Regions from separate parts of the Streptomyces sp. NPDC059443 genome, predicted to be linked through region 2. Evidence: riboswitches for the same ligand, from Rfam matches in the RefSeq annotation. Region 2 holds a riboswitch; the other holds the start of a gene.
What was found. Region 2 has a riboswitch for glycine ahead of gcvP (aminomethyl-transferring glycine dehydrogenase). Riboswitches for the same ligand answer to the same signal wherever they lie in the genome.

Region 1: linked by a shared signal. The riboswitch ahead of gcvT (glycine cleavage system aminomethyltransferase GcvT) and the one ahead of gcvP (aminomethyl-transferring glycine dehydrogenase) in region 2 are both predicted to bind glycine.

What each region holds. Positions count from the first base shown of each region.
Region 1 is NZ_JBHYVM010000014.1:19,710-30,742, forward strand. Features, by position in the region: gene ACFXDJ_RS15880 (ABC transporter substrate-binding protein) at 1-427, opposite strand, end outside; gene ACFXDJ_RS15885 (ABC transporter permease) at 522-1,514, opposite strand; gene ACFXDJ_RS15890 (enhanced serine sensitivity protein SseB C-terminal domain-containing protein) at 1,984-2,724, opposite strand; gene ACFXDJ_RS15895 (enhanced serine sensitivity protein SseB) at 2,792-3,502, opposite strand; gene ACFXDJ_RS15900 (AAA family ATPase) at 3,580-4,263, opposite strand; glycine riboswitch at 4,470-4,574, shown strand; gene gcvT (glycine cleavage system aminomethyltransferase GcvT) at 4,759-5,874, shown strand; gene gcvH (glycine cleavage system protein GcvH) at 6,041-6,424, shown strand; gene glyA (serine hydroxymethyltransferase) at 6,440-7,696, shown strand; gene ACFXDJ_RS15920 (APC family permease) at 7,899-9,551, shown strand; gene ACFXDJ_RS15925 (L-serine ammonia-lyase) at 9,729-11,033, shown strand, end outside.
Region 2 is NZ_JBHYVM010000048.1:9,030-29,814, reverse strand. Features, by position in the region: gene ACFXDJ_RS33105 (LysR family transcriptional regulator) at 1-822, opposite strand, end outside; gene ACFXDJ_RS33100 (DMT family transporter) at 897-1,868, shown strand; gene ACFXDJ_RS33095 (aminotransferase class I/II-fold pyridoxal phosphate-dependent enzyme) at 1,913-3,244, opposite strand; gene ACFXDJ_RS33090 (pyridoxamine 5'-phosphate oxidase family protein) at 3,282-3,971, shown strand; gene ACFXDJ_RS33085 (DMT family transporter) at 3,953-4,972, opposite strand; gene ACFXDJ_RS33080 (DMT family transporter) at 5,232-6,191, opposite strand; gene ACFXDJ_RS33075 (SRPBCC family protein) at 6,373-6,801, shown strand; gene ACFXDJ_RS33070 (PadR family transcriptional regulator) at 6,891-7,493, opposite strand; gene ACFXDJ_RS33065 (hypothetical protein) at 7,823-8,395, shown strand; gene ACFXDJ_RS33060 (PIG-L family deacetylase) at 9,175-10,008, opposite strand; gene ACFXDJ_RS33055 (hypothetical protein) at 10,207-10,515, shown strand; gene ACFXDJ_RS33050 (PhzF family phenazine biosynthesis protein) at 10,595-11,440, shown strand; gene ACFXDJ_RS33045 (CPBP family intramembrane glutamic endopeptidase) at 11,451-12,233, opposite strand; gene ACFXDJ_RS33040 (glutamate-cysteine ligase family protein) at 12,393-13,928, opposite strand; gene ACFXDJ_RS33035 (hypothetical protein) at 14,437-15,057, shown strand; gene ACFXDJ_RS33030 (DUF5999 family protein) at 15,350-15,556, shown strand; gene gcvP (aminomethyl-transferring glycine dehydrogenase) at 15,682-18,567, opposite strand; glycine riboswitch at 18,764-18,862, opposite strand; gene ACFXDJ_RS33020 (PRC-barrel domain-containing protein) at 18,981-19,346, shown strand; gene ACFXDJ_RS33015 (DNA polymerase IV) at 19,343-20,785, opposite strand, start outside.

The sequences.
Region 1 (11,033 bases), on a different contig from region 2:
CGGACAGCACGTCCTGCGCGAAGACGCGCTCGATGCCGTACTTGAAGTCCTTCGAGGTGATCGGCGTGCCGTCCTCGAACTTCACGCCGTCCTTGATCTTGACGGTGTAGGTCTTGCCGTCGTTGCTCACGACCGGGTCGGCCGCGGCGAGGTCCGGGACCAGCTTGGTGCCGGCGGCGCCGGGCTTGCTGTCGTACGCGAACAGCTGGCGTATGTAGAGACGCTGCAGGTTCCACACGAAGCCGTAGTAGGCGCGCGCCGGGTCGAGGTAGTCGACGTCCTGCGGGGACCAGAGCTTGAGCTCTCCGCCCTTGGTGGTCGACGGGTTGACGACCCCGGTGGTCGCGGCGTTGAAGCCCGTGGCGCCGGCGGCCGGCTTGGCGTCCGGCTTGCTGCCGTCGGCCTTGCTGCACGCCACTGCCGACATGGACAGGGCAGCGACCACGGCGGTGATCGCGAGTGCCTGCTTTCTGCGGATCACGTTGTCCAACCTCCATTGGTGGGTGAATCGTTGAAGCGGTTCAGCTGCCCTTGGGGTCGAGTGCGTCACGCAGCCCGTCCCCGAAGAGGTTGAACGCCAGGACGGTGATGAAGATCGTCATACCGGGAACCACCATGTACATGGGGTCGTCCTGGTAGATGGGGACGGCGTCGGAAAGCATCTTTCCCCAGGAGGCCGTGGGCGGCTTGACGCCGGCACCGAGGAAGCTGAGGGCCGCCTCCGTCAGGATGTTGGTCGGGATGATCAGCGTCGTGTAGACGAGGATCGGTGCGACCAGGTTCGGCAGCAGCTCCTTGATCAGGATGTAGCCGCGGCCGGCCCCGAGGCTGCGGGCCGCCTCGACGTACTCGCGTTCGCGCAGCGAAATCGTCTGGCCCCGCACGATGCGGCCGATGTACGGCCAGCCGAAGAAGCCGATGACGACGATCAGCACGCCCATGCGGACGCCTGAACCGGTGAAGCCCCAGAGGGAGTTGGGGACCACCGAGACCAGCGAGATGGTGAAGAGCAGCTGCGGGAAGGCCAGCAGCAGGTCCATCGTGCGGCTAATGAGGCCGTCGACCCAGCCTCCGAGGAAACCGGCCAGGGCGCCCAGCAGGCTGCCGAGGACGACGGAGACGAAGGCCGCGAGGAAGGCGACGACCAGGGAGATGCGTGCGCCGAAGACGATCCGGCTGAACACGTCGCGCCCGTTGGTCGGTTCGACGCCCAGCAGGTAGTCGGAGCTGATGCCGCCGAACGATCCGAGCGGCGTGCCGAATTCCGGGTCGAGCAGATCCTCGTGGAACTCGTTGGGCGGGTGGCCCAGCAGGCTCACGATCAGCGGGGCGAAGACCGCCACCAGGATCAGGAAGATCACGATCACGCCGCCCGTCAGCGCGATCTTGTCGCGCTTGAGCCGCATCCATGCGATGCGGCCGGGCGAGCGGCCTTCGATGGCCTTGGCTGGGACGTCGGCTACGGACACGGGTGCGGGTGCTTCCGCGCTCGTGTCATGCAGTGGTGCCGTCATCGTGGTGGGGACCCCTCTCGGCCGACGGGTCGGCCCATGCCCGCCGCTGTGGCGGCGTTGGTGCGGAGTGGCGCTCGGAGTGCGGTGTGCGCTCGGCACTGGCGGTACAGGCGTTGCTGGTGGTGCACGTGGTGCTGTACGAAACGACAAGCGAATTTCCCGTGGCGAACCAGACTTTGGAGGACTGACCCGCTCTTGGGTGGGGAGTCTTCATCGGGCGCTCGATCAGCCGCCAGACCCGCAGGTGAATGGATGCGCAACCGTGATGTGAGGGCCGGGTTCCCGTTATCCGGACTTCACTGCCACCTCAGCGGAGCAAGACCGTCCGTTCGGTACGGAATCGGACATGGCGCCCAACTCGGCCCACTACCATGCCTATTGGGCGCACATCAGCGGCGAAATCAGGACAACGCAAAGGCCGCACGGAACGACTGTTCCGTGCGGCCTTCGGTGGCTTGATACCGATGTCTCAGTAGGCGGGCGCCGGTCCCTCACGGTCGTAGAACGGCCGGGTGCGGGCACGCAGCCACATCGCCACCGGGTCGTGCTCGTCCGCGAGCGCGACCGTGCACACGGGCACTCCCTCGGGGACCACGCCGACCGACTGGCGCATCATCTCCCGTACGGACTCCAGCGCGTGCGCGGAGGCGTCGTACAGATCGAGCCCCACGGCGAGGTACGGGGACCCGAGCGCGGGCTGCACCCAGGCGCGGCGCAGCGAGCGCACGGCGGGCGTGCGGTGCGCGTGCTGCGTGAGCAGCCCGTAGAACTGCGGGAGCTCGATGGCGGGCTCGGACAGCCGCAGCGGCCCGGCCGGCATCCGGTCCAGGCCGGTGGCGATCCGGCGCAGGTCGGCCCAGGGAATGCCGACGCCGCCGCCCTGGGCGTGCGGGTTGAGCCACAGCCCCCAGCGGTCGGGGTAGAGGGCGCGGGCGATGTCCCGGCCGGTGACCACCTCGTAGCCGCGGTTCCAGCCGCTGGCGGCCAGCTCCTGGGGGGAGGTCACGCAGGGCGCGTACCCGAGGCCGTCGACCTCCATGCCGCCGTACTGGGCGTCCGGGGAGCCGGGCTGCCCTTGCCAGAGCAGCATCCACAGCCGGCCCTCGGCGAGGGCGTGCAGGAGTGACTCGTAGCTCTCGTAGCGCCCGGGAGTCACCTGGCGCAGCATGTGCTCGACCTGCCCGACCGCGGCCGTGCCTGACGCACTCACCCGGTACCCCTCTTCGTCTCTTCGTCCGCCCGTCGCCCACGCGTGTCCGCCACCAGCTTAAGCGTGCCTACAGCACGTGGAAGGGGCGTACGCGCGTAACGATGAAGTCGACGACCGGATCTTCGACGCCGTCCAGGAGGATCAACTGCACAGGCCAGGGCGCCGATACGCGGGCCAGGGCGCGCCCCAGCGCGTCCATCGGGGCGTTCCGCATGGCGGGCTCCCATCCCACCAGCCGGACACCGATGTACAGCTGCGGCGCCCCGCCCTCGACGCTGGCGAGGCAGCGGTACGCGGCCGCGACGGCTCCGGTCGCGCGGAACTCCTCCGCGGCGACGGCCAGGAAGTCCACCGGGTCCTGCTGCCAGTCGGGCTCGAAGAGCCGGACCCGGCCGCCGGTGGCGGTTCCGTCGAGCGGGGTGCGGCCGGTGCGGCAGAGCTCCGCGACGGCAGGCGGGGGCAGCGGCGCGCCGACGGCCCCCTCGGGGTTGAGCGCGATGCCCAGCTGCGGGGGCAGGCCCCGGGCGAAGTCCACGGCGGGGGCGACGGCGAAGTCCATGCCGGGCCCGGCGCAGGCGCGGAACTGCTCCTCGGAGGTGTAGACGGGCACGTACGCGGCGCCGTTGATCTCCATGGTGGGCAGGTCCAGGCTGGCCACGCCCCCGGGCAGCGGGATCCACACGTGGCTGCGCCCGAGCACTTCGAGGATCCGCCCGCCGGCGTCCGCCTGCCCCAGCGCCGCCCCGAGCACCTGCTCCAGCTCGTTACCCGGCCACATGTACGCCTCCGCTTGCTTGCCCTTGTTCCGCCCCGAGGTTAACGGGCGGAGGCGGGCCGTCCGTCGGGGCGGGACCACTAGTGGCGCGGCTCACTGCACAGCTGCTGGAAGCCGATCGCCGTCAGACGGGAGGCCGCCGGGCGGTCCAGGAGGATCACCGAGGCGCAGCCGGCCGGCGGACGGCCCGACTCCGCCTCGCGCAGCAGCCGGGCCACCGCGACCCGGTGCCGGGCGAAGGCGTACGCCGACACGCCCCGGCCCCGCGCGGCCTGCCCGGCCCGGGCCTCCTCGGGGGTGGTGTCCAGGAGCACCAGGTGCAGGGCGCGGCCCCGGCGCCGGGCGGCCCGGGCGAGGAGGGCCCGCACCCAGCTCTGCGTCCCGCAGTCGTGGACCACGGCCGAGGCGCCGGAGCGGAGCACCCGCCACAGCCCCCAGTAGTGCGCGATCCGGACCGCCGGGCGGTAGACGGCGTAGGGCACCGCGGCCGGCATCCGGCGCTCCCACCGCTCGCGCGCGTCCTGGGAGTCGATGCCGCCACCTTCGGCGGCCCGCTTGAGCAGGGTGGTCTTGCCGCCGCCGGGCAGTCCGGAGACGACCACGATGTCCCCGTCGGCGAAGCGGAGCCGCCCGGGGGCCGCGGAGCCGGTCCCGGCCCGGGGGCCGCGCAGGTCCCGTACCCTCCCCGGCCCCGCCCCCACCGCGGCTGCCCGTACGACGCTGCGCTGCGTCGGGACCCCGGGCACCGCCGGCGCCGCCGGCACCGCCGGCGCCCCCGGCGCCCACGCTCCGAATCTCCGCACAGTGATCGCCTCCCCCGCGTCGGGTCACGAAGACCCTTCCCCCTGAATGTAAAGAGACGGTAATCCGGGGTCCCCGGTTCCGCTCCGCTTCCGGACCCCCTCCCCCATTCGGCCGCACGCCGTGCAATGATGTGCGCCATCTGGACACCAACTGCATACCGGCCGCTTGAATCCACGCGGGAGAGTTCCGACCGGCCCCCAAAGGCCGTACCGGACGCCGAAGGAGCAAGTACCTCCCTTGAATCTCTCAGGCCCCGTACCGCGTGGATGAGGCAGATCTGAAAAGCGAGCCGCGCAGGCGCCCGTGAGGGCACCGGCGTCGGCTCCACCCAAGGTGCAAGTCGAAGACCTTCCCCTGGAAGCGGGGAACTCTCGGCGAACCTCTCAGGTTCCGATGACAGATGGGGAGGAACTCCTCCTCGTCATGTCATGCCCTGGGACCCGGGAGCCACACCCATGAGCACTGCCCCCCGCCTGACCGCCCTCGATGCGCTGCACCGTGAGCTCGGTGCGACCATGACCGATTTCGCGGGCTGGGACATGCCCCTGCGGTACGCCAGCGAGCGCGACGAGCACAACGCCGTCCGCACCAAGGCCGGTCTGTTCGACCTCTCCCACATGGGCGAGATCACCCTGACCGGCCCCGAGGCCGTCAAGGTCCTGGACTACGCGCTCGTCGGCAACATCTCCACCGTCGGCGTCGGCCGCGCCCGTTACACGCACATCTGCCGGGAAGACGGCGGCATCGTCGACGACCTGATCGTCTACCGCCTGGGCGAGACCGAGTACATGGTCGTCGCCAACGCCTCCAACGCCCAGGTCGTCCTCGACGCGATCACCGAGCGCGCCGCCGGCTTCGACGCCGAGGTCCGCGACGACCGTGACGCGTACGCGCTGCTCGCGGTCCAGGGTCCGGAGTCCCCCGGCATCCTCGCCTCCCTCACCGACGCCGACCTGGACGGGCTGAAGTACTACGCCGGCCTGCCCGGCACGGTCGCCGGGGTGCCCGCGCTGATCGCGCGTACGGGGTACACCGGCGAGGACGGCTTCGAGCTGTTCGTCGCCCCCGAGCACGCGGTGCAGCTGTGGCAGGCGCTGACCAAGGCGGGCGAGGGCGTCGGCCTGGTCCCGGCCGGTCTGTCCTGCCGCGACACCCTGCGCCTGGAGGCGGGCATGCCGCTGTACGGGCACGAGCTGAGCACCTCCCTCACCCCGTTCGACGCGGGTCTGGGCCGGGTCGTGAAGTTCGAGAAGGAGGGCGAGTTCGTCGGCCGGGCCGCCCTGGAGGCCGCCGCCGAGCGGGCCGCCTCCAACCCGCCGCGCAAGCTGGTCGGTCTGATCGCCGAGGGCCGCCGCGTCCCGCGCGCCGGCTTCTCCGTCACCTTCGACGGCCAGGTCATCGGCGAGGTCACCTCGGGCGCCCCGTCCCCGACGCTGGGCAAGCCGATCGCGATGGCCTACGTCGACGCGGCGTACGCCGCGCCCGGCACCTCCGGCGTCGGCGTGGACATTCGCGGTACGCATGAGCCGTACGAGGTCGTGGCTCTGCCCTTCTACAAGCGGCAGAAGTAACCCTGTAACGGATCGAGGCCGTACGGGCAGCCCTCGCGGCTTCCCGTACGGGCGCACGCCCGCGCTCCGTCCCGGTCCGTCACAGTCCGCCTCAGCCCGTCTCAGCCCGTCTCGGCACGCAAGACCACTGTTCGATCCACTCCCCCGCATCCAGGAGAATCAGGCCATGAGCAACCCCCAGCAGCTGCGTTTCAGCAAGGAGCACGAGTGGCTGTCGGCCGCCGTGGACGGCGTCGCGACGGTCGGCATCACGGAGTTCGCGGCCAACGCGCTCGGTGACGTCGTCTACGCCCAGCTTCCCGAGGTCGGTGACACGGTGACCGCAGGCGAGACCTGTGGCGAGCTGGAGTCGACCAAGTCGGTCAGCGACCTGTACTCCCCCGTCACCGGTGAGGTCGTCGAGGCCAACCAGGACGTCGTCGACGACCCGGCGCTCGTCAACACCGCCCCCTTCGAGGGTGGCTGGCTGTTCAAGGTGCGCATCACGGACGAGCCGGCCGACCTGCTCTCCGCCGAGCAGTACGCCGAGCTCACCCACTCCGACAACTGACCCCAGGGGATCTTGATGTCCGTACTGAACACCCCTCTCCATGAGCTCGACCCCGCCGTCGCCGCCGCCGTCGACGCCGAGCTCGTGCGCCAGCAGTCGACCCTGGAAATGATCGCGTCGGAGAACTTCGCTCCGGTCGCCGTCATGGAGGCCCAGGGCTCGGTCCTGACCAACAAGTACGCCGAGGGCTACCCGGGCCGCCGCTACTACGGCGGCTGCGAGCACGTGGACGTCGTCGAGCAGATCGCGATCGACCGCATCAAGGCGCTGTTCGGCGCCGAGGCCGCGAACGTGCAGCCCCACTCGGGCGCGCAGGCCAACGCGGCGGCGATGTTCGCGCTGCTGAAGCCGGGCGACACGATCATGGGCCTGAACCTGGCCCACGGTGGTCACCTGACCCACGGCATGAAGATCAACTTCTCGGGCAAGCTCTACAACGTGGTCCCGTACCACGTCGACGAGACCGGCGAGGTCGACATGGCCGAGGTCGAGCGCCTCGCCAAGGAGTCCAAGCCGCAGCTGATCGTCGCGGGCTGGTCCGCCTACCCGCGCCAGCTGGACTTCGCCGCCTTCCGCCGCATCGCGGACGAGGTCGGCGCGTACCTGATGGTCGACATGGCGCACTTCGCGGGCCTGGTCGCCGCGGGTCTGCACCCGAACCCGGTGCCGCACGCCCACGTGGTCACCACCACCACGCACAAGACCCTGGGCGGTCCGCGCGGCGGTGTCATCCTGTCGACGCAGGAGCTGGCCAAGAAGATCAACTCCGCGGTCTTCCCGGGTCAGCAGGGCGGTCCGCTGGAGCACGTGATCGCGGCCAAGGCGGTCTCCTTCCTGGTGGCGGCCTCGCCCGAGTTCAAGGAGCGCCAGGAGCGCACCCTGGAGGGCGCGAAGATCCTCGCCGCCCGTCTGGTCCAGGACGACGTCAAGGCCGTGGGCGTGGACGTCCTCACCGGCGGCACCGACGTGCACCTGGTCCTGGTCGACCTGCGCAACTCCGAGCTGGACGGACAGCAGGCCGAGGACCGCCTCCACGAGGTCGGCATCACGGTCAACCGCAACGCCATCCCGAACGACCCGCGACCGCCGATGGTCACCTCGGGTCTGCGGATCGGCACGCCGGCGCTGGCCACCCGCGGTTTCGACGCCGAGGCCTTCACCGAGGTCGCCGAGATCATCGCGCAGGCGCTGAAGCCCAGCTACGACGCGGACGACCTGAAGGCGCGCGTCTCGGCGCTCGCCGCGAAGTTCCCGCTGTACCCGACGCTCTAGGCGTCCCGACGCTCTGGGCGTACCCGACGCTCTAGGCGCCGGCCCGGGAGGGCCCGGCCTTGTTATGCACAGGGCCGGGCCCTTCTCATGACCAAAGCCCCAGGTGGATGCGGCCCATTGCCACTGAATTAGCCAAAAAATGGCAAATAGGCTCCGAATAAAGGACCACCCGCACCCCCTGGCAGGACGGACACCACACCTCATGGACATGAGCGCGGCCAACAGGAAGGGGCTCAGCCTCTTCGCCCTGATCATGATCGGGCTCGGCTCGATCTTCGGCTCCGGGTGGCTCTTCGGCGCGGGCCAGGCGGCCGCGGTCGCGGGGCCGGCGGCCATCATCGCCTGGGTCATCGGTGCCGTCTTCATCGGCATGATCGCCATGTCCTACGCGGAAGTGGGCGCGGCCTACCCGCTGCCCGGCTCGATGGCCCGCTTCGGCACCATCTCGCACGGGCCGGTGCTGGGCTTCATCACCGGCTGGGCGGTCTGGATCGCCATCGCCGCGCTGATCCCGATCGAGTCCATCGCCGGTACCCAGTACATGTCGTCCTGGAACTTCGGCTGGGCCAAGGGCCTGGTCGAGAACGGCGGCCTGACCACCTCCGGGATGGCGATGGCCCTGTTCCTGACCGTGGCCCTGTGGCTGGCCTGCTACTGGTCGGTGGCGCTGCTCGCCAAGGCGAACAACCTGCTCACCCTGGTCAAGTTCGCCATCCCGGTGCTCGCCGTGATCGCCCTGATCGCCTCCGGCTTCCACACCGGCAACTTCACCGACCACGGCGGTTTCGCTCCCAACGGCTGGTCCGCGGTCATGACCGCCGTCACCACCTCCGGTGTCGTCTTCGCCTTCAACGGCTTCCAGGCCGTGGTCAACCTCGGCGGCGCCGCCAAGAACCCCGGCCGCGCCATTCCGCTCGCCCTGGTCGGCGCGCTCTCCCTCGGCCTGGTCATCTACCTGGCCCTGCAGATCGCCTTCATCGGCGGTGTCCCGCCGGAGAAGCTGGCCGAGGCCGGCGGCTGGAGCGGCATCAACTTCGCCTCGCCGTTCGCCGACCTCGCCAAGATGCTGATGCTGCACTGGGTCGTCACCATGCTCCAGTTCGGCGCCTTCATCTCGCCGTCCGGAGCCAACATCGGCAACGTCGCCTCGGCCTCGTACATGGCGCAGAACCTCGCCGACACCGGCTTCTTCCCGAAGAAGATCCGCGAGGTCCACCCCAAGTACGGCACCGCCCGTCCCGCGATGTGGCTGAACCTCGGCTTCTCGATCCTGCTGCTGGTCACCGTCGGCCACAGCTGGGAGGCCCTGGCCAGCGTGGTCTCCGCCGCGATGGTGGTCTCGTACCTGATCGGCCCGATCGCGGTCGGCGTCTTCCGCGAGACGAAGCCCGAGCTGCCGCGCCCCTTCCGCCTGCCGGCCGCGAAGATCCTCTGCCCGGTCACCTTCGCCTTCGCCGCCTGCGCCCTGTACTGGTCCAAGTGGCCGGACACCGGCAAGGTGGTGCTGCTCACCCTGGTCGCAGCCCCGATCGCGGCCGTGGTGCTCAAGCGCAAGGGCGAGAAGAACCTGGCCGGGCAGTTCGCCCCGGCCTGGTGGATGATCGCCTTCCTGCTGTGGCTGGGCACGCTGTCGGCGCTCGGCAGCAAGGAATTCGGCGGCCACGGGGTCATCCCGGGCGGCGTGGACATCGCCATCGTCGCCGTCTCGGCCCTGGGCTTCTACTTCTGGGCCGTACGGTCCGGGGTCAAGGCCCACCACGCGGGCCTGCCGGGCCCGGACCCGGTCCTGGACGCCGCCCCCGCCGGGGAGACCGACGCAGCCGCCACACCGGAGCGCGAACTGACCCACGCCTGATCCACGCCCGATCCCACGCCCGGGCGTCCCCCTCCCGACCCGTCCGGCGGCCGAGCTGTTCACCTCACCGCGTTAAGCTCGGCTGTCGGACAAAATCCGCAGATCACCCCGATCGCTCCCCTCTCCTCCCCGCCCTGCCCCGCTCCCACCCACGAGCAGACATAGGAGTCCGCAACCGTGGCCATCTCCGTCTTCGATCTCTTCTCGATCGGCATCGGTCCTTCCTCCTCCCACACCGTCGGCCCGATGCGCGCCGCGCGCATGTTCGTGACCCGGCTCAAGAAGGATGGTTTCCTCGCCCAGACCGTCTCCGTCCGCGCCGAGCTCTTCGGCTCCCTCGGAGCGACCGGCCACGGCCACGGCACCCCCAAGGCCGTCCTCCTCGGCCTGGAGGGCCACTCCCCCCGCACCGTGAACGTGGAGACCGCCGACGACGAGGTCGAGCGCATCCGCAAGACGGGCCGCCTGCGGCTGCTGGGCACGGAAATAGGCGATGTCCACGAGATCGCCTTCGACGAGCCGAACCAGCTGATCCTGCACCGCCGCAGGTCCCTCCCGTACCACGCGAACGGCATGACCCTCTTCGCGTACGACGCCGCGGGCACGCCGCTCCTGGAGAAGACGTACTACTCGGTCGGCGGCGGCTTCGTCGTGGACGAGGACGCGGTCGGCGAGGACCGGATCAAGCTCGACGACACCCCGCTGAAGTACCCCTTCCGCAGCGGTGACGAGATGCTCCGCCTCGCGAACGAGACCGGCCTGTCGATCTCCTCGATGATGCTGGAGAACGAGAAGGCCTGGCGCACGGAGGAGGAGATCCGCGAGGGCCTCCTCGAAATCTGGCGCGTCATGCAGTCCTGCGTCTCGCGCGGCATGTCCCGTGAGGGCATCCTGCCGGGCGGTCTGCGGGTCAAGCGGCGCGCCGCGGGCACCGCCCGCCAGCTGCGCGCCGAGGGCGACCCGCAGGCGCACGCCATGGAGTGGGCGACGCTGTACGCGATGGCCGTCAACGAGGAGAACGCGGCGGGCGGCCGGGTCGTCACCGCCCCCACCAACGGCGCCGCGGGCATCATCCCGGCGGTCCTGCACTACTACATGAACTTCGTGCCCGGCGCGGACGAGGACGGCGTGGTCCGCTTCCTCCTCTCCGCGGGCGCGATCGGCATGCTCTTCAAGGAGAACGCCTCGATCTCCGGCGCCGAGGTCGGCTGCCAGGGCGAGGTCGGCTCGGCCTGCTCGATGGCGGCCGGCGCCCTCGCGGAGGTCCTGGGCGGCACCCCGGAGCAGGTCGAGAACGCGGCCGAGATCGGCATGGAGCACAACCTCGGCCTGACCTGCGACCCGGTCGGCGGCCTCGTCCAGATCCCCTGCATCGAGCGCAACGGCATGGCGGCCGTCAAGGCCGTCACCGCGGCCAAGATGGCCATGCGCGGCGACGGCACCCACAAGGTCTCCCTCGACAAGGTCATCAAGACCATGAAG
Region 2 (20,785 bases):
GACCGCGTACACGTGGCGGCGTACGGTGTCGCTCACCGGCAGCAGCCGGACCCCGGCCGGTACGGGTCCGCGCCCCAGCCGGGGGGCCACGCACACCCCGAGCCCGGCCTCGACGAAGGCCAGCTGGGTGTGGTGCTCCTCGGCGATGTGCGCGATCCGGGGCTCGCTGCCGGTGCCGCGAAGGGTGTGGACGAGCCACTCGTGGCAGAACTGCCCCTCGTTCCAGGAGATCCAGTCGTCTTCGCGGAACTCGGCGAGGGAGACCTCCGCGCGGCCGGCGAGCGGATGGCCGGCCGGTACCGCGATGTCCGCGGAGTCGTCCAGCAGGTGCATCCGGGTGAGCTCCCCCGGCACCGGCATCCGCTTGTTGTGCCAGTCGATGGCGAGGGCCAGATCGAGGTCGCCCCGCACCACGGCGGACATGCTCTCCCCCGGCTCCTGTTCCCTCGCCCGGGGCCGCAGTTCGGGGTGGTCCACGCGCAGGACGGCCAGCACCCGGGGCAGCAGGCCGCGCATGGCGGTCGGGAAGGCGCCGATCCGCAGTTCGCCGACGGCTCGGCCGCGCCGGGCCTCGACCTCGGCCTGGGCCAGCTCGACCTGGGAGATGATCCGGGCCGCGTGATCGGCGAGGAGCCGGCCGGCGTCGGTGAGCCGGACCCCGCGCCCGTTCTTGGCCAGCAGCGGCTGGCCGACCTCGCGCTCCAGCTTCGCCATCTGCTGGGACACGGCGGAGGTGGTGACGTGGAGCCCGTCGGCGGCGCCGCTCACGGAGCCGTGGCGGGCGAGGGCGTCGAGGGTGCGCAGGCGCTCCAGGTTCAACATGTAAGCAATGCTACGCGGTCACCCCCAATAACTCTCGCTTGTCCTAAGAGGTCGGGAGGGCCAGAGTGAGGCCCATGAGCGCACCCGCGACCCCCCGCCGACCCCTCTCCCAGACCTCCGCGACCACCCCCGCCACCCCCCTCGCTCCCACCACCCCGGCCGCGCCCGCCGCCGGACGGCTGGACTGGCGCCTGCGCTTCGCGATCCTGTCCGTGATCTGGGGCTTCAGCTTCCTGCTGATCAAGGTGGGCACGGAGGCCTACGCCCCCTTCCAAGTCGCCCTCGGCCGGGTCTTCTTCGGCGCGCTCGCCCTGCTCACCGTGCTCCTGATCCGCCGCGAACCGCTCCCCCGGGGCCGGCGCACCTGGCTCCACCTGACGGTGGCCGCGCTGCTGCTCAACACCGCCCCCTTCTCGCTCTTCGCGTACGCGGAGCTGAGCATCCCCTCCAGCCTGGCGGGCATCTGCAACGCGACCTCCCCGCTCTGGGGCATGGCCCTGTCCCTGGTCGCCCTCTCCGAGGACCGCCCGACGCGCCGCCGCTTCGCGGGCCTGGGCCTGGGCTTCCTCGGCGTGCTCACCGTCCTCGGCGCGTGGCAGGGCTTCTCGGGCATCGACGCCAAGGGCACCGCGCTCGCCCTGCTGGCCGCGCTCTGCTACCCGATCGGCTGGATCTACGTCCGCCGCACGCTGGCCTCGACCCCCGGCTCCCCGGTCGCCCTGACGGGCGCGCAGCTCCTGGTCTCCACTCTCCAACTGGCGGCGGTCAGCGCCCTATTCACCACGGCCCCCACCTCCTTCCCGCTCTGGCCGACCCTGTCGGTGATCGCCCTGGGCGCACTGGGCACGGGCATGGCGCTCCAGATGCAGTACGGCCTGGTCACGGAGATCGGCCCGACCACCGCGCAGATGGTCACGTACTTCATCCCGGTCATCGCCACCACGGCGGGCGTGCTCCTGCTGAGCGAGCAGCTCCACTGGAACACCCCGGTCGGCGCCGCCGTCGTCCTGGCGGGCGCAGCCCTCACCCAGCCCCGCCGCCGGTAGCCCGACCGGCCGCGGAAGCCGGCCGCGGAACACCGGCCCGTCGCTCAGTCGAAGCGTCCCCCGCCCGTCGGCCGTACCGCCGTCGCCACCGCGTCCGCCAGCCCCGGCAGGTCCGGGAGCGACAGCCCCGACACCGTCATCCGCACGCCCGGCGCCGACTCCACCCGGAACCGGCTCCCCGCGGCCACCGCCCAGCCCGCGCCCAGCAGCCTCGTCACCACCGCCGTCTCGTCGGCCACCGGCACCCACACGTTCATCCCGCTCCGCCCGTGTGCCCGTACGCCCCGCTCCGCGAGCGCCGTGACCAGCCCGTCGCGCCGCGCCCCGTAGGACCGTGCGACCGCCGCCCGGTCGACCGCCCCCGCGTTCCACAGTTCCACCACCGTGTACTGGAGCAGCCGGCTCACCCAGCCCGGGCCCAGCCGCTGCCGCCCCCGTACCCGGTCGAGCGTCACTCCGTCGCCGGTCAGCAGGGCGAGCCGCAGGTCGGGCGCGTACGCCTTCGCCGTGGAGCGGATCAGCACCCAGTGCCGGGTCGCGCCGCCCAGGGCGTTCAGCGGCAGGTCCACGATGCCGTGTCCGTGGTCGTCGTCGATGACCAGCACCTCCGGGTAGGCGGACAGCACCGACCGCAGCTCCGCCGCGCGCTCCGCGCTCACCGCCGCCCCGGTCGGGTTCTGCGCGCGGGCCGTCACGAGCAGCGCCCGCGCGCCCTCCGCCAACGCCCGCGCCACCGAGCCGGGCAGCGGGCCCTCGTCGTCCACGGCCACCGGCAGCACCCTCAGCCCCAGCGCCGGGACCAGGTCCAGCACGCTCCCCCACCCCGGATCCTCGACCGCCACCGCGTCCCCGGGCCGCAGGTGCGCGGCCAGCACCCGTTCGATGCCGTCCAGGGCGCCCGAGGTCACCGCCACCGCCCCGGCCGGCACCCCGTCCGCGTCGAAGTCGGCCCGGGCGAGCCGCGCCAGCTCGGGAGCCACCGGATCCTGCCCGTAGAGCGTCGGTTCCAGGGCGTACCGGCGCGCCGCGCCCGCCAGCGCCTCGTCCAGCGCGGGCAGCAGCCGTACGTCGGGGTTGCCGGAGGTGACGTCGCGCACCCCCGCCGGGACGGCCATCCGCAGCTCGTCGCGCGGCGCGGTCGCCGGGCGGGCCCGGACCCGGCTGCCGCGCCGCCCGTCGGTCTCGATGACCCCGCGGTCGCGCAGCGTGCGGTACGCCGCGGCCACGGTGTTGGGGTTCACCCCGAGCACACCGGCGAGCTCCCGCATCGGCGGCAACAGGGCTCCCGGCGGGAGCTCGCCCGATCCGACGCCCGCTTCGACACTTGCCGCGATTTCCGATGCGCGACGCCCAATGATCCGATAGTCTCCTAGCACAAAGCCAAGTATGCACTAATACAACGGAGTCCGCACCATGAGCGCCACGCCTGCCGAGACCACCACCGAGACCGCCGCGGGGTACGAGCCCACCGACCGCACCGTCCCGACCCGGTCCCGCGACCGTGCCCGCTACGACCGCGAGACCGTGCACTCGATACTCGACCAGGCCTACCTCTGCCACCTCGGCTTCGTCCGCGACGGCGCCCCGGTGGTCCTGCCGACCCTCTTCGGCCGGGTCGGCGAGACCCTCTACGTCCACGGCTCCACCGGCTCCCGCCCCCTCCTCGCGGCCGGCAAGGCCGACCCGGGGCTGCCCGTCTGCCTGACCGTGACGCACGTCGACGGCCTGGTCCTGGCCCGCTCGGCCTTCCACCACTCGATCAACTACCGCTCGGTGGTCGTGCACGGCATCGCCTACGAGGTCACCGACCCAGAAGAGTGCCGGATGGCGCTCGACGCCCTCGTCGACCACGTCGTACCGGGCCGCTCCGCCGATTCGCGGCCCGCCAACGCCAAGGAGCTCGCGGCCACCGCCGTGATCCGACTGGACCTGAACGAGGTGTCCGCGAAGCTCCGTACGGGCGGCCCGAACGACGACCCCGAGGACCTGGGGCTGCCGTTCTGGTCGGGCGTGGTCCCGGTCGCACCGGCGTACGGGACCCCGATCCCGGCGGCGGACCTGACCGCCGGCATGACCACGCCGGACTACATCGCCGCACTCTGAGGCTCGGGGGCGCGCCGGACCTCCGGCCCGCCCCCGAAACCAGCCTCCGGCCCTTGCGCACCGCCCTCCGCGCACCCGTCCGCCGCCCCCCGCGACTCGGCGGCGATCAGCGCGCCCACGGCCGTCAGCAGCAGTAGGGTGCCCAGCACCACCGCGCCGGTCAGCCGCTCCCCGAGCAGCAGGACGGCGATCACCGCAGCGCTGACGGGCTCGATCAGCATGATCACGGACACGGTCGCGGCGCGCACCACGGCGGCCCCGCTGAAGTAGAGCGCGTACGCCAGCACGGTCGGCACGGTGGCCATGTACACGAGCAGCCACAGCACCCGCACCGGTTCGGCGGTGTGCGGAAGGATCCCCTCCACGGCGGCGAGCGGCAACAGGCACACCGTGCCCACCCCCACCGACCAGGCGGTGGTGACCAGCGGATCCCCGCCGGCCCCGCGCTGCCCGAGCAGCCGGGCCCGCAGGGTCATCGCCGCGTAGCCGGCGGCGGACAGCAACGCCCAGCCGACGCCGAGCGGCCGCACCTCACCGCCTCCGCTGCCGAGGACCAGTACGGCCAGCCCGGCCAGCGCCCCGCCGACGGCGGCCACCCCGCCCCGGCCGAGCCGCTCCCCCATCCAGTGACGGGCGCCGAGCGCAATGAGCACCGGCCCGGCCCCGAGGGTGACCACGGTGCCGACGGCGAGGCCGGTCTCGCGGACGGCGGCGAAGTACGCGGACTGGAAGAGCGTGAACATCAGCCCGGTCCCGATCAGCGACCCCGCCGAAGGCCGCGTCCGGGCCGCCGCCCCGGACCGCCCGGACGCCCGGGAGCCCCGTGAGCCCCAAGCGCGCCTGGAACCCCGTACGGCGAGCACCGCGAGCAGCACCGCCAGCCCGCCCGCGCACCGCCAGAACGACAGGGCGAGAGGGCCGAGGTCACTGGCGAGGAAGAGCAGCGAGGCGGCCGCCCCGGCGGTGCCCCAGGCGGCTCCGGCGACGACGAGGTACAGCAGACCGCGCCCGGTGGAGGGCCCGTGGGAGGAAGGCCGCGGACCGGAAGAACCTGAATGGTGGCGTGAATGGTGGCGTGAATCGTGGTTCGACACGAGAAGTCTCCGCGCGTGCGTGAAGGATGAAGGAAGCAGGGCTCATCGCTTCGCGGACAGCGCGAACCCGCCCGGGACACGGCCCGGGCCGGGTTCTCCACGTGGTGGCAGCCGCCCGCGCTAGGAGGCGGGAGGCGGAAGCACGGTCTGCGGCATGCCCCGAACCCTAGACCTTGCTCGGATCGCGGTCCAGCGCGGCCACCGGCTCCGCGGTACCCGGCGCAACCGGCCGGGAGGTCTGCGCGATGAAGGCCCCGCCCAGGACGAGCGCGCCTCCGACGATCTGCCAGGTCGCGAGGTGCTCGCCGAGCAGCACCCAGGCCAGTACGGTCGCCACGACCGCCTCCAGGCAGGCCACCACGCCCGCGACCTGCGGCGACAGCCTGCGTACGGAGACCACGCCGGTCAGGTACGCGAACACGGTGGCGATCAGGACCACCCACCCCAGCAGCACCGCGGCCGGGATCCTCAGGTCGCCGACGGCCGCGTAGCCGCTGAGCACCTGCCAGTCGATCTGCCACGGGCGGGCGATGACGGTCATCACGAGGGTGCCGACGATCATGCCGTACGCGATCACGCCCATCGGGTCGGGCACGTCGTCCCCGTCGCTGCCCTGGTCGGCGAAGACGAAGTAGAAGGCCTGGCAGCAGGCGGCCGCGAGGCCGAGCAGCACCCCGAGCAGGTCCAGGCTCAGCCCGGCCCAGATCTGGACCACGCAGGCGAGGCCCACGACGGCCACGGCGGCTCCGGCCGCGGCGGCCCTGGTCACGGGCTTGCGCTGGACGAAGCGGATGTAGCCGAGCAGCAGCGCGGGGCCCAGGTACTCCAGGAGCAGGGCCACGCCGACCGGGATCCGGGACAGGGAGGCGAAGTAGAAGGCCTGGACACCTGCCACCGCGACGAGCCCGAAGCCGGCGAGCAGCAGGGGTTTGCGGCGTACGAGATCGCGATGGCGCCAGGCCAGCGGGGACAGCACGAGAGCCGCCCCGGCCACCCTGAGCCAGACCATGTGGAGCGGGTCCAGACCCGCCTCTATCAGCGGCTTCGCCGCCACACCCGAACCACCGAACGCGATCGCCGAGACGAGGGCGAGGCCCAGTCCGGAACGTTTCCCTGACGCTTGCATCCGAACATCATGGCAGGGCCCGTCAGGAGCGACACGGGGGTGACGCCTGTTGAGACGGAGTCGACACCGGGCGCGGCCGGGACCGGCCCGTACCTCAATATCTGACAGGTCGTCAGTCTTGAATGTTGCGTCCGCCGCGACTACGTTCCGCCGCACGTACCTGACGAGAAGGGGTGGTCGCATGGCTGAAGTCACCGCGGAATCACGCATCGAGGCGTCCGCCGCGAAGCTCTGGTCCCAGCTGACCGACTGGGACGCTTACGGCCAGTGGAGCATGACCCACACCAACTTCCCGAAGGGCGGTCCCGAGACCCTCGCGATCGGGTCCACCTTCGCCGAGAACATGAAGATGATGGGCTTCCCGGCCGAGGTCCTCTGGACGATCTCGGAGCTGGAGGAGGAGCGCGTCATCGCCATCACCGGCAAGGGCCCGATGGGCGTGGCCGTCCTGACCCGGTACAGCCTGATCCCCGACGGCGAGGCCACCACGGTCCGCATCGACGGCTCGTTCACGGGCGCCGCGGTCGCCATGATGGCGGGCAAGCTCAAGGACTCGGCCACGGCCGCCCTGAACGAGTCGCTGCGCAAGCTCGCCGGCCTGGTCGCCTGACCGCCGGTCCTTCCGTACGTACGACAGCGCGCCCCGCGAGAAACCTCGCGGGGCGCGCTGCTTCGTGCGGGAGGTCCCGCCGGCCGGGCTCAGTGCTCGTCGGCCAGGATCAGGTAGAGCTTCTTGCGGGCGTCGTTGATGACCGCGAGGGCCTTCTCCCGCTGTGCGGGGGTACCGGTCTTGAAGACCTGGCCGAAGGCTTCCATCAGGCCGAAGCCGGCCGTCCGGATCTCGTTCATCGCCTCGAAGTCGAACCCTCGCCCGGCTTCCGCCCAGGGGGCGTCCGGACCGGACTCGGCCTCGGTGCGGCCGGCGTCGGTGAGCGTGAACAGCTTCTTGCCGCCCTCGCTCACGCTCGTGATGAGCCCCTCGTCCTCAAGCATCTGCAGGGTCGGGTAGACCGACCCCGGACTGGGCTTCCAGGCCCCGCCGCTGCGCTCGCCGATCTCCTGGATCATCTCGTAGCCGTGCATCGGCCGGTCGGCGAGCAGCGCCAGGATGGAGGCGCGCACATCACCCCGCCGGGCCCGGCCACGCGGTCCGCCGCGCCCGCCCCGCCCACCGAAGGGTCCGCCGCCGAAGGGCGGACCGAACGGCCCGAAGGCGGCACGCCGCCCCTGGAACTCCTCCCGACGCTCCGGCCCGCAGTGGCCGTGACCCCGCCCGTGCTCGTGCTGTCCGTGTGAACGCATGACTGCGCTCCTTTCGTCATTCGGTGATCTGGTTGTCGCTGTTGCGATGCCTCCACTATCGTTGACCCATCGCGATGCGTCAACGATATATCGGAAACATCTTTACCGAACAGCACTGGATCACCGTGCGCGGTGTCCCGTCTCAGTCGATCTGGCCGCTGTCTCAGGTGATCTGATCCGATCCGCGCGTATGGCTCGCCCGGGAGAGGGGAGGGGAGACGGGAGAGGGGGCTATGAGGTTGGCAGTGCGTGCGAACCTAGGCAGACGAGGGGCGGTTTCGAGTAGCGTGACCTAACAGGCGTTTCTCCGGACGGTCTGGGTGAGTGTTATGGGCGAGGTCGCGACAGTCATCACCGCGGTTGTGGCGTTGTTCGCCGTCTGCGGCGGCTACGTCCAGTTCGTGCTCAGGCGGTCGCTGCTCCCGTGTGTCGAGTTCGACGTCGAGTTCGCGTTGCTCCACCGGGGTCCGTCGCAGACGGTCGGCGAGGTCGCTTGCATCGTGCGCAACGTCGGTCCGAACATGGCGGTGGTGGAGAACGTCAGGATCCGCTGCCGCTACCGGCTTGCCGGGGACCCTGAGGATCGATACCCCGATGAGGGGACTCAGCCCCGCCTCGCTCATAACCTCGCTACCGGCGACGCCATCGTCCTGGTGGAGCAACGTACCTTCGTCCAGCCCGCCGTGACCCAGCGGTACGGCGTGCCTGTCGCTCTCCCGGCTGCTGTGCAGATCGTCGACATCCTGGGTTTGTTCGACTACAGGATCGACCTGGGCAAACCGACCAACCTCCTTATTCAGCTCTTCGCGCGTCCGTCCAAGAAACTCGAACTCGACTGGCGCAAAGGCATCAGAGACCACACCGCGCGACGCACGTTCCGCGTCGGGCCGGATCGACTTTGACCACAACCTGACCTGGCCGGCTGCGGTCCGCCACTTCGCGCCCAGCAGCTGGATCCACCGGCTCGCGCCCCTGGCCGATACCAAGGCCGTGATCACTCTCCATCGGCTCCTCGCCGAGTTCTTCGACGAGAGCAGTCGGAGAGCCTCGCCAGGACCTTCAGGGACTACCAGTCATGGCTGACCACCCGGCCCTGGTACCAGTTCGAAACGGCGTCACCGGACCAGATCAACTGAGACAGCACCCGGCATCCAAGCAGCCGGGACCAGATCACCCGAGATTCTCGGCCGCCTGGCGTCTCAATTGATCTGGTCGCCGCAGGTCACAGCCCCACCCGCCGACCAGATCATTTGAGACGGGACACGTGGCTTATCGGGAGGCGGGATCGGCGAAGGGTGGGGAACACTTCGCCGGATGATCGTGATGCAGCCCGTCCTGGAGATGAACACCCCCGACGGCTTCGACCTCTGGCCTGTCGCCCGACGACTCCACGGGCATCACCTTCCCGCCCGGCTGCTGTGACGGACCGGACGACTGGCACGACTGGTACCAGGTCGCCGACGGCAGCGGCGGGATCGGGTACGGCCACCCTCCACAGTCGTCGCTGGCCGAGCGCGTCGGGGACACCGTCCACCTCACCGCCGCCCTTGCCCGCGCTCTCGCCCTTCCGGCGCCGGGCACACCGCCAACGCCGCTCGGGATGATCGGGCGGTAGCGGGGCTCCGCCGTCCGCCTCGATCGGGGCTTCACCGGCCACGGTCGAGGCGGACAGCCGGACGGATCAGCGCAGTCCGGCGAAGAGGTCGTTCTCGGGTACGGCCGCGCCGGTGGTGTCCCGGACGCGCAAGAAGGTCTCCACGCCCATCAGCTTGCCGAACCGCTCCTTGCCCATCCTGAGGAAGAAGATGTTCTCGCCCTGACTGGCGTGCGCGGCCAGCGCGTCGAACTTCTGACCGCTGAACGCGGTGGTGTCCACCCACGTGGTGATCTCGTCGTCGGGGAGGCCGATCTCGGCCAGCGCGGCGGCCTCCGCGGGGTCCGGCTCCGGCATGTCCTCCTGGAACTCGCGCATCATCTCCCCGAAGCTCCGCATCATCGAGCGGGGCGCCGTCGTCCAGTACACCTTCGGAGTCAGCTCGGCCAACTCCAGCGCCGCCATCGTGATGCGGTGGGCCTGGATGTGGTCGGGGTGGCCGTAGAAGCCGTTCGCGTCATAGGTGACGACCACGTCGGGCCGGTAGTGGCGCATGAGTTCCGCGAGCCGGGCCGCGCCCTCCTCCACCGGGGTCTTCCAGAAGGACCCGGGGGCGTCGTTGCTCGGCCAGCCCATCATCCCGGAGTCGGCGTAGTCCAGCGTCTCCAGGTCGCTGATCTTCAGGACCTCACGGCTCGCCTCCAGTTCTTGACGGCGCATCAGGGCGACGGCCGCCGGATCGTGCCCGGGATCACCCGGCTTCACGCCCCCCGGTCCGTCACCGCAGCCGCCGTCGGTACACGTCACGAGAACCGTGCGGATGCCCTCCGCCGCGTACCGGGCGAGGACCCCTCCGGTTCCGGTTGCCTCGTCGTCGGGGTGGGCGTGCACTGCCATCAGCGTCAAAGGCCGGTCAGTCATGAATCAGTCCTCCTGCGGAAAATGCGTACGGGTCCGATTCGGTGCAACAGCGCCGCCCGGACCTGCTGTTCCCCGCAGACTACGGCGGCCTCGCGCACGGGCCCGCCCGTCGCCAACCGGCCCAATATCGGTGAGACTGAAGGGCATTCACCCAGCCCGCCGAGAATCGCCCCGCCCCACCTTCAGCAAGGCAGGTCAATGAGCTCACCCGGCGAAGAACTCGAAGTACGCGAAGTGCGCGAAGTACGCGAAGTGCTCGAAGTGCTCGAAGCACCGGTGACCGACACCGTCCTCCTGGTCTTCGACGGTCGCGTGCTGGAGCTGTTCGGCTTCAACGACGTGCATCGGTGGCACGTCTGGCAGCGGCCCCGCATCGAATGCACCGAGGGCCGGCGGCCCACCCTGACGATCACCCTCGGCCGCTCCGACTACCGCTTCCGGATGCCCTGCGACACCCACCGGCTCCCCGGCCTCCGCGCCCTCGCCGAGCGGCTGCCACGCGACTGACCGGGGAGGCAGCCGAACAGGCCAGTCATCCCGGATTGGCCTTTGCGGCGGCCGGGCCGGCCTCCCTACGGTCGGAATCATGCGCATCAGAATCGTGGACGCCTTCACCGACCGCCCCTTCGCCGGCAACCCCGCCGGAGTCCTGCTCCTCGACGGCCCCGGCGGCACCGACGGCCTCGACGGTGGATTCCCCCCGGACTCCTGGCTCCAGCAGGTCGCCGCCGAGGTCAACCTCTCCGAGACGGCCTTCGCCCACCCCCTGCCGCCAGGCGGGGACGCCGACTGGGCGCTGCGCTGGTTCACCCCGGCCGGCGAGGTCGACATGTGCGGCCACGCGACCCTCGCCACCGCGCACGTACTCGCCACGAGCGGCCTGGCGACCGGTCTGATCCGCTTCACCGCGCGCTGCGGGATCCTCACGGCGGAGGCCGCCGAGGACGGCACGATCACCATGGACTTCCCGACCTCCTCCCTGACGGAGGTGGAGCCGGAAGCCGAGGTCCAGCTCGCCCTGGGCGCCGGGATCAAGTCGGTCCACGACACCTCCGAGCACATCGGCGACCTGGTCGTGGAACTGGCCGACGAGCGGACCGTACGCGAGCTCACGCCCGACCTGCCCGCCCTGCGCGGCTACGGCCGCCGCGGGATCATCGTCACCGCCGCCGCCGAGGACCCCTCCCGCGGCTACGACTTCGTCTCCCGCGGCTTCTTCCCGGCCCTCGGCATCGACGAGGACCCGGTCACTGGCAGCGCCCACACCGCGCTGGCCCCCTTCTGGGCCGCGCGCCTGGGCCGCACCGAGCTCGTCGGCCTCCAGGGCGGAGCGCGCACCGGCTTCGTCACGGTCCGGCTCACGGGCGACCGTACGCTGCTGACCGGACGCGCGGTCACCGTCATCGACGGCGAGCTGCTCTCCGCGCCCTGAGCACCGGCGGCTACGGGGTGGGCAGCCAGCCCACCTTGCCCGCGAGCAGGGCGTACCCGCCGAAGGCCACGATGTCCAGCAGCGCGTGGGCGACGACGAGCGGCCCGACCCGGCCCCAGCGCCGGTAGGCGAGCACGAAGACGACGCCCATCACCATGTTGCCGATGAAGCCGCCGATGCCCTGGTAGAGGTGGTACGAACCGCGCAGCACGGAGCTGGCGATCAGCGCGGCCATCGGCGACCAGCCCAGCTGGCCGAGCCGGCGCAGCAGGTAGGCCAGCACGATGACCTCCTCCACCACGGAGTTCTGCACCGCGGAGAGGATGAGCACCGGGAACTTCCACCACACGTCGGGCAGCGCCTCCGGCACCACCGTCAGGTTGAAGCCCGTGGCCCGCGACACCAGGTAGAAGGCGAGCCCGGCGCTCCCGATGCCGGCCGCGACGAGCGCGCCCCGGCCCAGGTCCCACCCGGGCCGGGTGCGGTCGAAGCCCAGTACCTTCAGCCCCGGGGCGCCCTCACGGGTCAGGAGGTGCGCGACGAGCAGTACGGGGACCAGCGCGCTCGCGATGCCGAACAGCTGCCAGGCCAGGTCGAGCCAGGGCCGGCCCGGCGCGTGCGAGCCGTTGAGCGTGGCGGCCTGGTCCTTGAGCCCGCCCGGCTTGGTCAGCGAGCCGATGAAGCTGATCAGCGCCGAAACGCCGCTCGCGCCCAGGGAGAGCGCGAGCACCAGCAGCGTCTCGTCGCGCAGGGCCTTGCGCCCGTCCCGGCCCTCTTCGAGTTCCCCGACCACCGGCTCCGGCTCCGTCCGCACGCTCGTCTCCCGTCCGCCGACCACTGCGATCACCCCATACTGCCTCGTCGGCGGGGGAACAGGATCACCGGACGGGACCGGAGCCGGATCACGGGGTCCGGGCGCCCCCGGGCCAGTCCCCGGGGTCGGCCCCCCGGGTCAGCCCTCGGCCGCCGTCACGGCGCTCACCTCCGACTCCGCGAGGCCGACCGGCCAGGTGTGCACGGGGTCGCCCTTGTGCATCAGCTCGCTGTAGCGGCGCGTGGTCGCGGCGAGCGCCGCGTCCCGCTCCAGCCCGGCCGCGAGCGCCCGATGGTACGTCTCCACCTGCCAGGTGGCTCCGTTCACCCGTCGCCGACATCGCTCCTCGATGATGCCGAGGTAGTGGTCCCGGTCGGCGGGCTCGATGCCCCACGCGTCCAGTCCGGCGGCCGCCATCGGCAGCAGCTCGTCCAGCACCAGCCGCACCGCGGGCACGCTGGCCAGTCCCCCGCCCCGGCCCCGGCGCGGCCAGCGCACCCGGGCGTCGATCCCGTAGCGGCAGGCCGCGTCGAAGTTGGCCTCCGCCTCGGCGAAGGGCAGCCGGCTCCACACCGGGCGCTGCTCGTCCGCGAGGGTCCGTACGAGCCCGTAGTAGAAGGCCGCGTTGGCGACGACATCGGCCACCGTCGGCCCGGCCGGCAGCACCCGGTTCTCCACGCGCAGGTGTGGCACCCCGCCGGCGACCCCGTACACGGGCCGGTTCCACCGGTAGACCGTGCCGTTGTGCAGCACCAGTTCCTGGAGGCTGGGCACCCCGCCCTCGGCGAGGACCCGCAGCGGCTCCTCCTCGTCGCAGATCGGCAGCAGGGACGGGAAGTAGCGGACGTTCTCGGCGAAGAGCTCGTACGCCGAATCCACCCACCGCTCACCGAACCAGGTGCGCGGCCGCACCCCCTGCGCCTGGAGCTCGGGCGGCCGGGTGTCGGTGGCCTGCTGGAAGAGCGGCGGCCGCGACTCCCGCCACAGCTCGCGCCCGAACAGGAACGGCGAGTTGGCGCCGACCGCTATCTGTACGGCGGCCACCGCCTGCGCCGCGTTCCACACGTCCGCGAACCGGGCCGGAGTCACCTGGAGGTGCAGTTGTACGGAGGTGCACGCGGCCTCGGGCACGATCGACCCGGAGGTCCAGGTCAGCCGCTCGACTCCGTCGATGTCGAGCGTGAAGTCCTCGCCCCGCATCATCAGGATCTGCTCGTTCAGCAGCGAGTAGCGGTCCACCGCCGAGAGGTTGGCGGTGACCAGGTCGGCGCGCGAGATCGTCGGCAGAATGCCGATCATCACCACCCCGGCGTCGATCTCCACGGCCTGCCGGTGGGCATAGCCGAGGCCCGCGCTCAGTTCTTCGGCGAGCTGGTCGAATACCCGGCCGCCGAGCCGGTGCGGAAGTACGTTCACCTCCAGGTTGAACATCCCCAGTTCCGTTTGGAAATCGGGGCTCGCAATGCGCTCCAGTACCTGCGCATTCACCATTCTCGGCAACCCGTCGGCACCCGCGAGATTCAGCTCGATCTCCAGCCCCATCATATTCTTGGGGCGATCGAACCTCTTCTCCGCCAGAAGCCGCTCCAGTCCCTCCAGGCACTCGTGAAGCTTCCTCCGGTACCGTTGCCGATCGGACAGGTCGAATCCGCCCGCCACGACCTTCTCCCCCATCGAAGCGTCCCTCCTCGACTGGGCCTGGCCGGCTTGGAAAAGATCCATCACCCCAGGCGCGCGTTACGGTCGATGATGCCCCGGCGGCGTGATCGATAACGCGGAAGGGGCGTGACTGGCGAGGAGCGCGCGCCGGTTTGGCCGACAGGCGCTTTGGCACATTCACCTGGCAAGCCGCAATGCGCAAATACTCCGTAGACTTTGCCGGTTCCGGATAACCGGCGCTTTCCAGCCGAGCCCCCGTCCGGTAACCTCCGAGGTCAGCGCGGCATTTTTGCGCGCGACCGGCATGAATGCCATGTCAGAGGGACCGGTAAGCGCCTTGCCGGCAATAGGCGGGACAGCTAGCCGAAACACTGCGTGAACACATGTCGTATAAACTCCGCAAACGAGGCAGAGAGTTGGCGCGCGGCCATTGCCCCTCAGCCCCCCTCTGGCCCCAGAATGCGACAGCGCCGTCCGCACCTCCCCCCGATCCACCGGTCTCCCAAGTGAGAGGCGACCCACCATGCCGCTGCACGTCCCTCCGGCCCCCGCGCCCGCCCTGCGCAGTGTCCTCGCGGCCCTCGGTTCCCCCAGCGCCGTCAATGAAGCGCACACCCCGGCCCTGCGTGCCCTCCAGGGGCCGATGACCGCCGAACTGCCGCTGCCCGTCCACGTCCTGGACCGGCTGAACCTCTCCGGTCTGGCCTCGGGCGGTCGACCGCCGCGCACCCGGCTGACCGGCTGGCGGTTCCTGATCCGCAGCGGGGACCGCTACGTGGCGGCGGCCGACACCCGACTGACCCCGGACGGGTGGGCCTTCTCCCACTTCTTCGAGGGCCCCTACGTGGCCGCCACCGAACGCGCGCTGCGCCAGGCGGAATCCCTCGGCAAGGGCTACCAGCCACGGCTGCTGTCCGTACCGGAGCTGTACATGCTGACGCTGTGGCTGCACGGGGCGGTGGGCGCCGACGCGGCGTCCGGGATGCCGGCCGCCGCCGATCTGCTGGTCCCGCTGGCACCCGCCCCACCCGGCATCGCCGCCTACCGGCCGCACCCGGTGTCCGAACTGCTGCCCGTGATGACCCACAGGCTCACTCCTCAGGCGCCGCCGGTCCCGCCCTCGATGGCGGCCCCGGCCGCCTGAACGGAGCCCGGTGCGCCCCGAACGGAGCACCGTGGCCGGAATTGCCCATTCGGCCTAGCCCACTCGGGCCCCCTGCGAACCACCCGAAATGACAGGGGAGTTGACCTGAACCGCCCGCACGAGTGATGCGTCATCAATCTATGAGGACAGCTGCCGGGAAATCCCTGCGGACGCGGAGTCCTAGGGGAACACTGGGGACCCTGACCAAGCCAAATCGTTGATACGGGGGGCGGCCATGAACAACGCATCGAGCCGCAGCACACAGACCACACCGCAGCGAAAGAACGCATCCATGTGCCAGCACAAGCCAGCGTGCCCGTCCGCCGACTCCGCCGACCGGGAGGCCGCACACCCCGTGGCCGTCCACCCGGAACAGGGCTGGAGCCTGCTGTGCAACGGCGTCCTGCTCTTCGAGGACACCGGTGAGCTGCTGCCGGACGGCCAGATCATCGCCCCGCACCGCGCGCTCGCCGCGGCGCACGTGATGAAGGCCGCCTAGCCGGGGCCGTCCGATGACGGCGGGCGCCGAAAGGGGCCGGCCCAGGAGTACCACTCCCGGACCGGCCCCTTCGTCATGCCTCAGTACTTCATGCCTCGGTACCGCACGGCTCCCGCCGCGGTGACCTAGTTGTCGTACTCGTCCAGCGGCGGGCAGGAACACACCAGGTTCCGGTCACCGAAGGCACCGTCGATCCGGCGCACCGGCGGCCAGTACTTCTCCGCGGCCGACACCCCGCCCGGGAAGACGGCCTCGTCGCGGGTGTACGGGTGGTTCCACTCGCCGCCCAGCGCCGCCGCCGTGTGCGGGGAGTTGGCCAGCGGGTTGTCGTCCACCGGCCACTCGCCGCCGGCGACCCGCTCGATCTCGGCACGGATCGCGATCATCGCGTCGCAGAAGCGGTCGATCTCGGCGAGGTCCTCGGACTCCGTCGGCTCGATCATGAGCGTCCCGGCGACCGGGAAGGACATGGTCGGCGCGTGGAACCCGTAGTCGATCAGGCGCTTGGCGATGTCGTCGATGCTGACGCCCGTCGCCTTGGACAGCGGGCGCATGTCGATGATGCACTCGTGCGCGACCAGGTTGCCCGGGCCGGTGTAGAGCACCGGGTAGTGCGGCTCCAGGCGCTTGGCGATGTAGTTCGCGCCGAGCACCGCCACCTGGGTGGCGCGCTTGAGGCCCTCACCGCCCATGAGGCGCACGTACGACCAGGAGATCGGCAGGATGCCGGCCGAGCCCCACGGGGCGGCCGAGATCGGGCCGACGCCCGTCTCCGGACCGGCGGTCGGCTGGAGCGGGTGGTTGGGCAGGTACGGGGCCAGGTGCGCCCGGACACCGACCGGGCCGACGCCGGGGCCGCCGCCACCGTGCGGGATGCAGAAGGTCTTGTGCAGGTTCAGGTGCGAGACGTCGCCGCCGAAGTGACCCGGCTTGGCGAGGCCCACCAGGGCGTTGAGGTTGGCGCCGTCCACGTAGACCTGGCCGCCGGCGTCGTGCACCTGGGCGCAGATGTCGGCGACGTGCTCCTCGAACACACCGTGCGTGGAGGGGTACGTGATCATCAGTACGGCGAGCTCGTCGCGGTACTGCTCGATCTTGGCGCGCAGGTCGGCCGCGTCCACCTCGCCGTCGTCGGCGGTCTTGACCACGACGACCTTCATGCCGGCCATCACGGCGCTCGCGGCGTTGGTGCCGTGCGCGGAGGACGGGATGAGGCAGACGGTGCGCTGCTCGTCGCCGTTGGCCCGGTGGTAGGCGCGGACGGCCAGCAGACCGGCGAGCTCACCCTGGGAACCGGCGTTCGGCTGGATGGAGACCTTGTCGTAGCCGGTGACCTCGCAGAGACGTTCCTCCAGCTCGGTGATGAGCGTGAGGTAGCCCTCCGCCTGCTCCACCGGGGCGAACGGGTGCAGCTGGCCGAACTCGGGCCAGGTGACCGACTCCATCTCGGTGGTCGCGTTGAGCTTCATGGTGCAGGAGCCCAGCGGGATCATGCCGCGGTCCAGCGCGTAGTCCTTGTCCGAGAGCTTGCGCAGGTAGCGCAGCATCGCGGTCTCGGAGCGGTGCTGGTGGAAGACCGGGTGGGTCAGGTACGCGTCCTCGCGCAGCAGCCCCTCGGGCAGCACGTCGGCCGTGGTGGCGTCCAGCGCCTCCAGGTCGGCGGTGACCCCGAAGGCCGCCCACACCGCGTCCACGTCGGCGCGCAGGGTGGTCTCGTCACAGGCGGCGGAGACCAGGTCGGCGTCCACCTGGTACAGGTTGACCCCGCCCTCGCGGGCCGCGGCCACGACCTCGGCGGCGCGGCCCGGAACCCGGGCGGTGATGGTGTCGAAGTAGGCGCCGTGCACGATCTCGACCCCGCCGGCCCGCAGACCGGCGGCGAGCAGGCCGGCGTAGCGGTGGGTGCGGCGGGCGATCGTCCGCAGGCCGTCGGGGCCGTGGTAGACCGCGTACATGCCGGCCATGACGGCGAGCAGCACCTGCGCGGTGCAGATGTTGCTGGTGGCCTTCTCGCGGCGGATGTGCTGCTCGCGGGTCTGGAGGGCCAGGCGGTAGGCCTTGTTGCCGTCCGCGTCCACGGAGACGCCGACGAGGCGGCCGGGCAGCGAGCGGGCGTGCTTAGCCTGGACGGCCATGTAGCCGGCGTGCGGTCCGCCGAAGCCCATCGGAACGCCGAAGCGCTGGGTGGTGCCGACGGCGATGTCCGCGCCCAGCTCGCCCGGGGAGGTCAGCAGGGTCAGGGCGAGCAGGTCGGCGGAGACGGCGACGATGGCGCCGAGCCCGTGGGCCTGGTCGATGACCGGCTTGATGTCCCGTACGGCACCGGAGGCGCCCGGGTACTGGACGAGCACGCCGTAGATCCCGCGCTCGGCGGCCTCGGCCGGGATGCCCTCGGAGAGGTCGGCGACGACGATCTCGATGCCGATCGGCTCGGCGCGGGTCTGGATCACGGCGATGGTCTGCGGCAGCGCGTCGGCGTCCACGAGGAAGACGTTGCCCTTGGCCTTGCCCACGCGGCGGGCCAGCGTCATGGCCTCGGCGGCCGCGGTGCCCTCGTCGAGGAGGGAGGCGCCGGAGGTCGGCAGCCCGGTCAGCTCAGCGACGACGGTCTGGAAGTTCAGCAGCGCTTCCAGGCGGCCCTGCGAGATCTCCGGCTGGTACGGGGTGTACGCCGTGTACCAGGACGGGTTCTCCATGACGTTGCGCAGGATCACCGGCGGCGTGAAGGTGCCGTAGTAACCCAGGCCGATCATGGAGGAGAGGACCTGGTTGCGGTCGGCGAGCTGACGCAGCTCGGCGAGCACCTCGGCCTCGGTCCGCGCCTCGGGCAGGTTCAGCGCGGCAGTGGTCTTGATCACATCCGGCACCGCTGCGGCGGTCAGTTCGTCCAGGGAGCCGTAGCCCACCTGGGCGAGCATCTTCGCCTGCGCCTCGGCGTCCGGGCCGATGTGGCGCTGCTCAAAGGGGATGCCTCGCTCCAGCTGGGAGAGCGGAATGCGGTTGGCGGTCATGTACGGAGGCCTCCTGGGTCGTACGACCTGCGAGGGGCACCACGGCGCGGGCACCCGGACGGCCTCCCCCTCTGTCATCACAACCTGAGAGCTTCACCGGGCCGCTCGGGGGTCGCCCGGGGTCCGGCTTTCACCGTCGGTGAGGAGAGGAACCGGCACTGCGCGCCCGGTACCGCCCCTACTTTCCAGAGTGGCCTCACCACGTGCGGTACGTATGCCTGAGAGATTCCGGGGAGGATTTGCTCCTTCGGCGCCTCCGTCTCGCTCACTCGGAGGACTCTCCCGCACAGGGTCAACAGCCGTCACCCAGCCTACCAGCGAGGATCTCGCGCCCTCCCCGAGTGGCCCCCTCTCCAGAAATGCACTTTTGTAGTCATTACGGAGGAGTTGCGACCAAATGGAGGGACCGGACCGTGCAGACCGACATCGATCCCCGCAGCCTGATCGGCCGCAAGGCGTTCGACCGCAATGGCGCCAAGATCGGCACCGTCGACGAGGTCTACCTCGACGATGCCACGGGCATCCCCGAATGGGCTGCCGTCCGGACCGGCCTCTTCAGCCGGGACGCCTTCGTCCCCCTGGAACCCAGCGAGATGGTGGGCGACACCCTGCGCGTGCCCTTCGAGCGCTCCCTCATCAAGGACGCCCCCGACTTCGGCGTCGGCCGCCACCTCTCCCCCGAACAGGAGCTGCAGCTCTACCACCACTACGGCCTCGACGTGGCCCTGCCCGGAGACTTCCACCGCGACTTCGGCCGCCTGGCGGGCGACGAAGGCTAGCCCAGCACACCGCCGGCCCCCACCAGCGGAAGCGGATCGGACGGCTCCAGCTCGGGGTCGTCCACCCGGAACGTCCGCACCCGGCCCGGCTCCGAGCCGGGCTCCTCGAACCGTACGGTCACCCGCCCGACCCCGCTGCCCTGCACCCACCCGGGCCCGTACACCGCGTGCCGGACGTCGCTCCCGGCGTGCCACAACCGCCCGGCGCCGTCTTCGATTCCGGCTGCCTCATCGGCAGCCGGGGCCGCCTCGGGACCGCCCGCGCCGTTCCCCCCGCCGGGTTCTACGGGCTCACTCGCATCCTCGCCCGAACCCGTCTCGGCAGCCTCATCGGCCCCACCGACCCCATCCAGCCCAGCGGCATCCCCCTGCTCTTCCCCCTCAGCGGCCAGCGCAAGCGCACCGGCGAAGGCGAACAGATCCTCCTGCGTGTAGTCCGCCAGCCCCGTGACGCCCACCCCCAGCAGCCGCACCCCGCCCGTGGTGTCCACGCCCTCCAGCAGCCGGGCCGCGGCCTCCCGGACCACCGCCGGGTCATCGGTCGGCCCCCGCAGGGTCTCGGACCGGGTCAGCGTCGAGAAGTCGTACCGCCGCACCTTGAGCACGATGGTCCGCCCCGAGTGCCCGGACTCCCGAAGCCGCCGCACGCACCGGTCCGCGAGCCGCTGCACCTCGCCCCGGATCCGGACCCGGTCGTGCAGGTCCACGTCGAAGGTGTCCTCGACCGACACCGATTTCGCGTCGCGCTCGGCCACCACCGGCCGCTCGTCCACGCCCCTCGCCATCCGGTACAGCCCGACCCCGTGCGAGCGCCCCACCATCCGGACCAGCTCGTCCTCGCCGGCTTCCGCCAGCTCCCCCACCGTGGTGATCCCGGCCCGCCGCAGGTGTTCCCCGGTGGCCGGCCCCACCCCGGGCAGGGTCCGTACGGGCATCGGCGCGAGGTGCGCCCGCTCGGTGCCGATGTCGATCAGCAGCAGCCCCGCGGGCTTGGCCTCCTCGGAGGCCACCTTGGCCAGCATCTTGGACCCGGCCAGCCCGACCGATCCGCTGAGCCCGGTCGCGGCCATGATGTCGGACCGCAGCCGCTCTCCCACGGCCCGCGCGGACTCCGCGTCGAAGGCGACCCCGCCCGCCTCCAGGTCCACGAAGGCCTCGTCCAGGCTGAGGGGCTCCACCAGCGGCGACAGCTCCCGCAGGAGGCCCATGACGGTGTCGCTGACCGCCCGGTACAGGCTGAAGCGCGGGATCAGGTACGCGCCGTTCGGGCAGAGCCGCCGCGCCTGGGCGGTCGGCATCGCCGAGTGGACCCCGAACCGCCTGGCCTCGTAGGAGCAGGTGGCGACCACCCCGCGCGGACCGAGCCCGCCGACGATGACGGCCTTGCCGCGCAGGCTCGGCTTCGACGCCTGCTCCACGGACGCGTAGAAGGCGTCCAT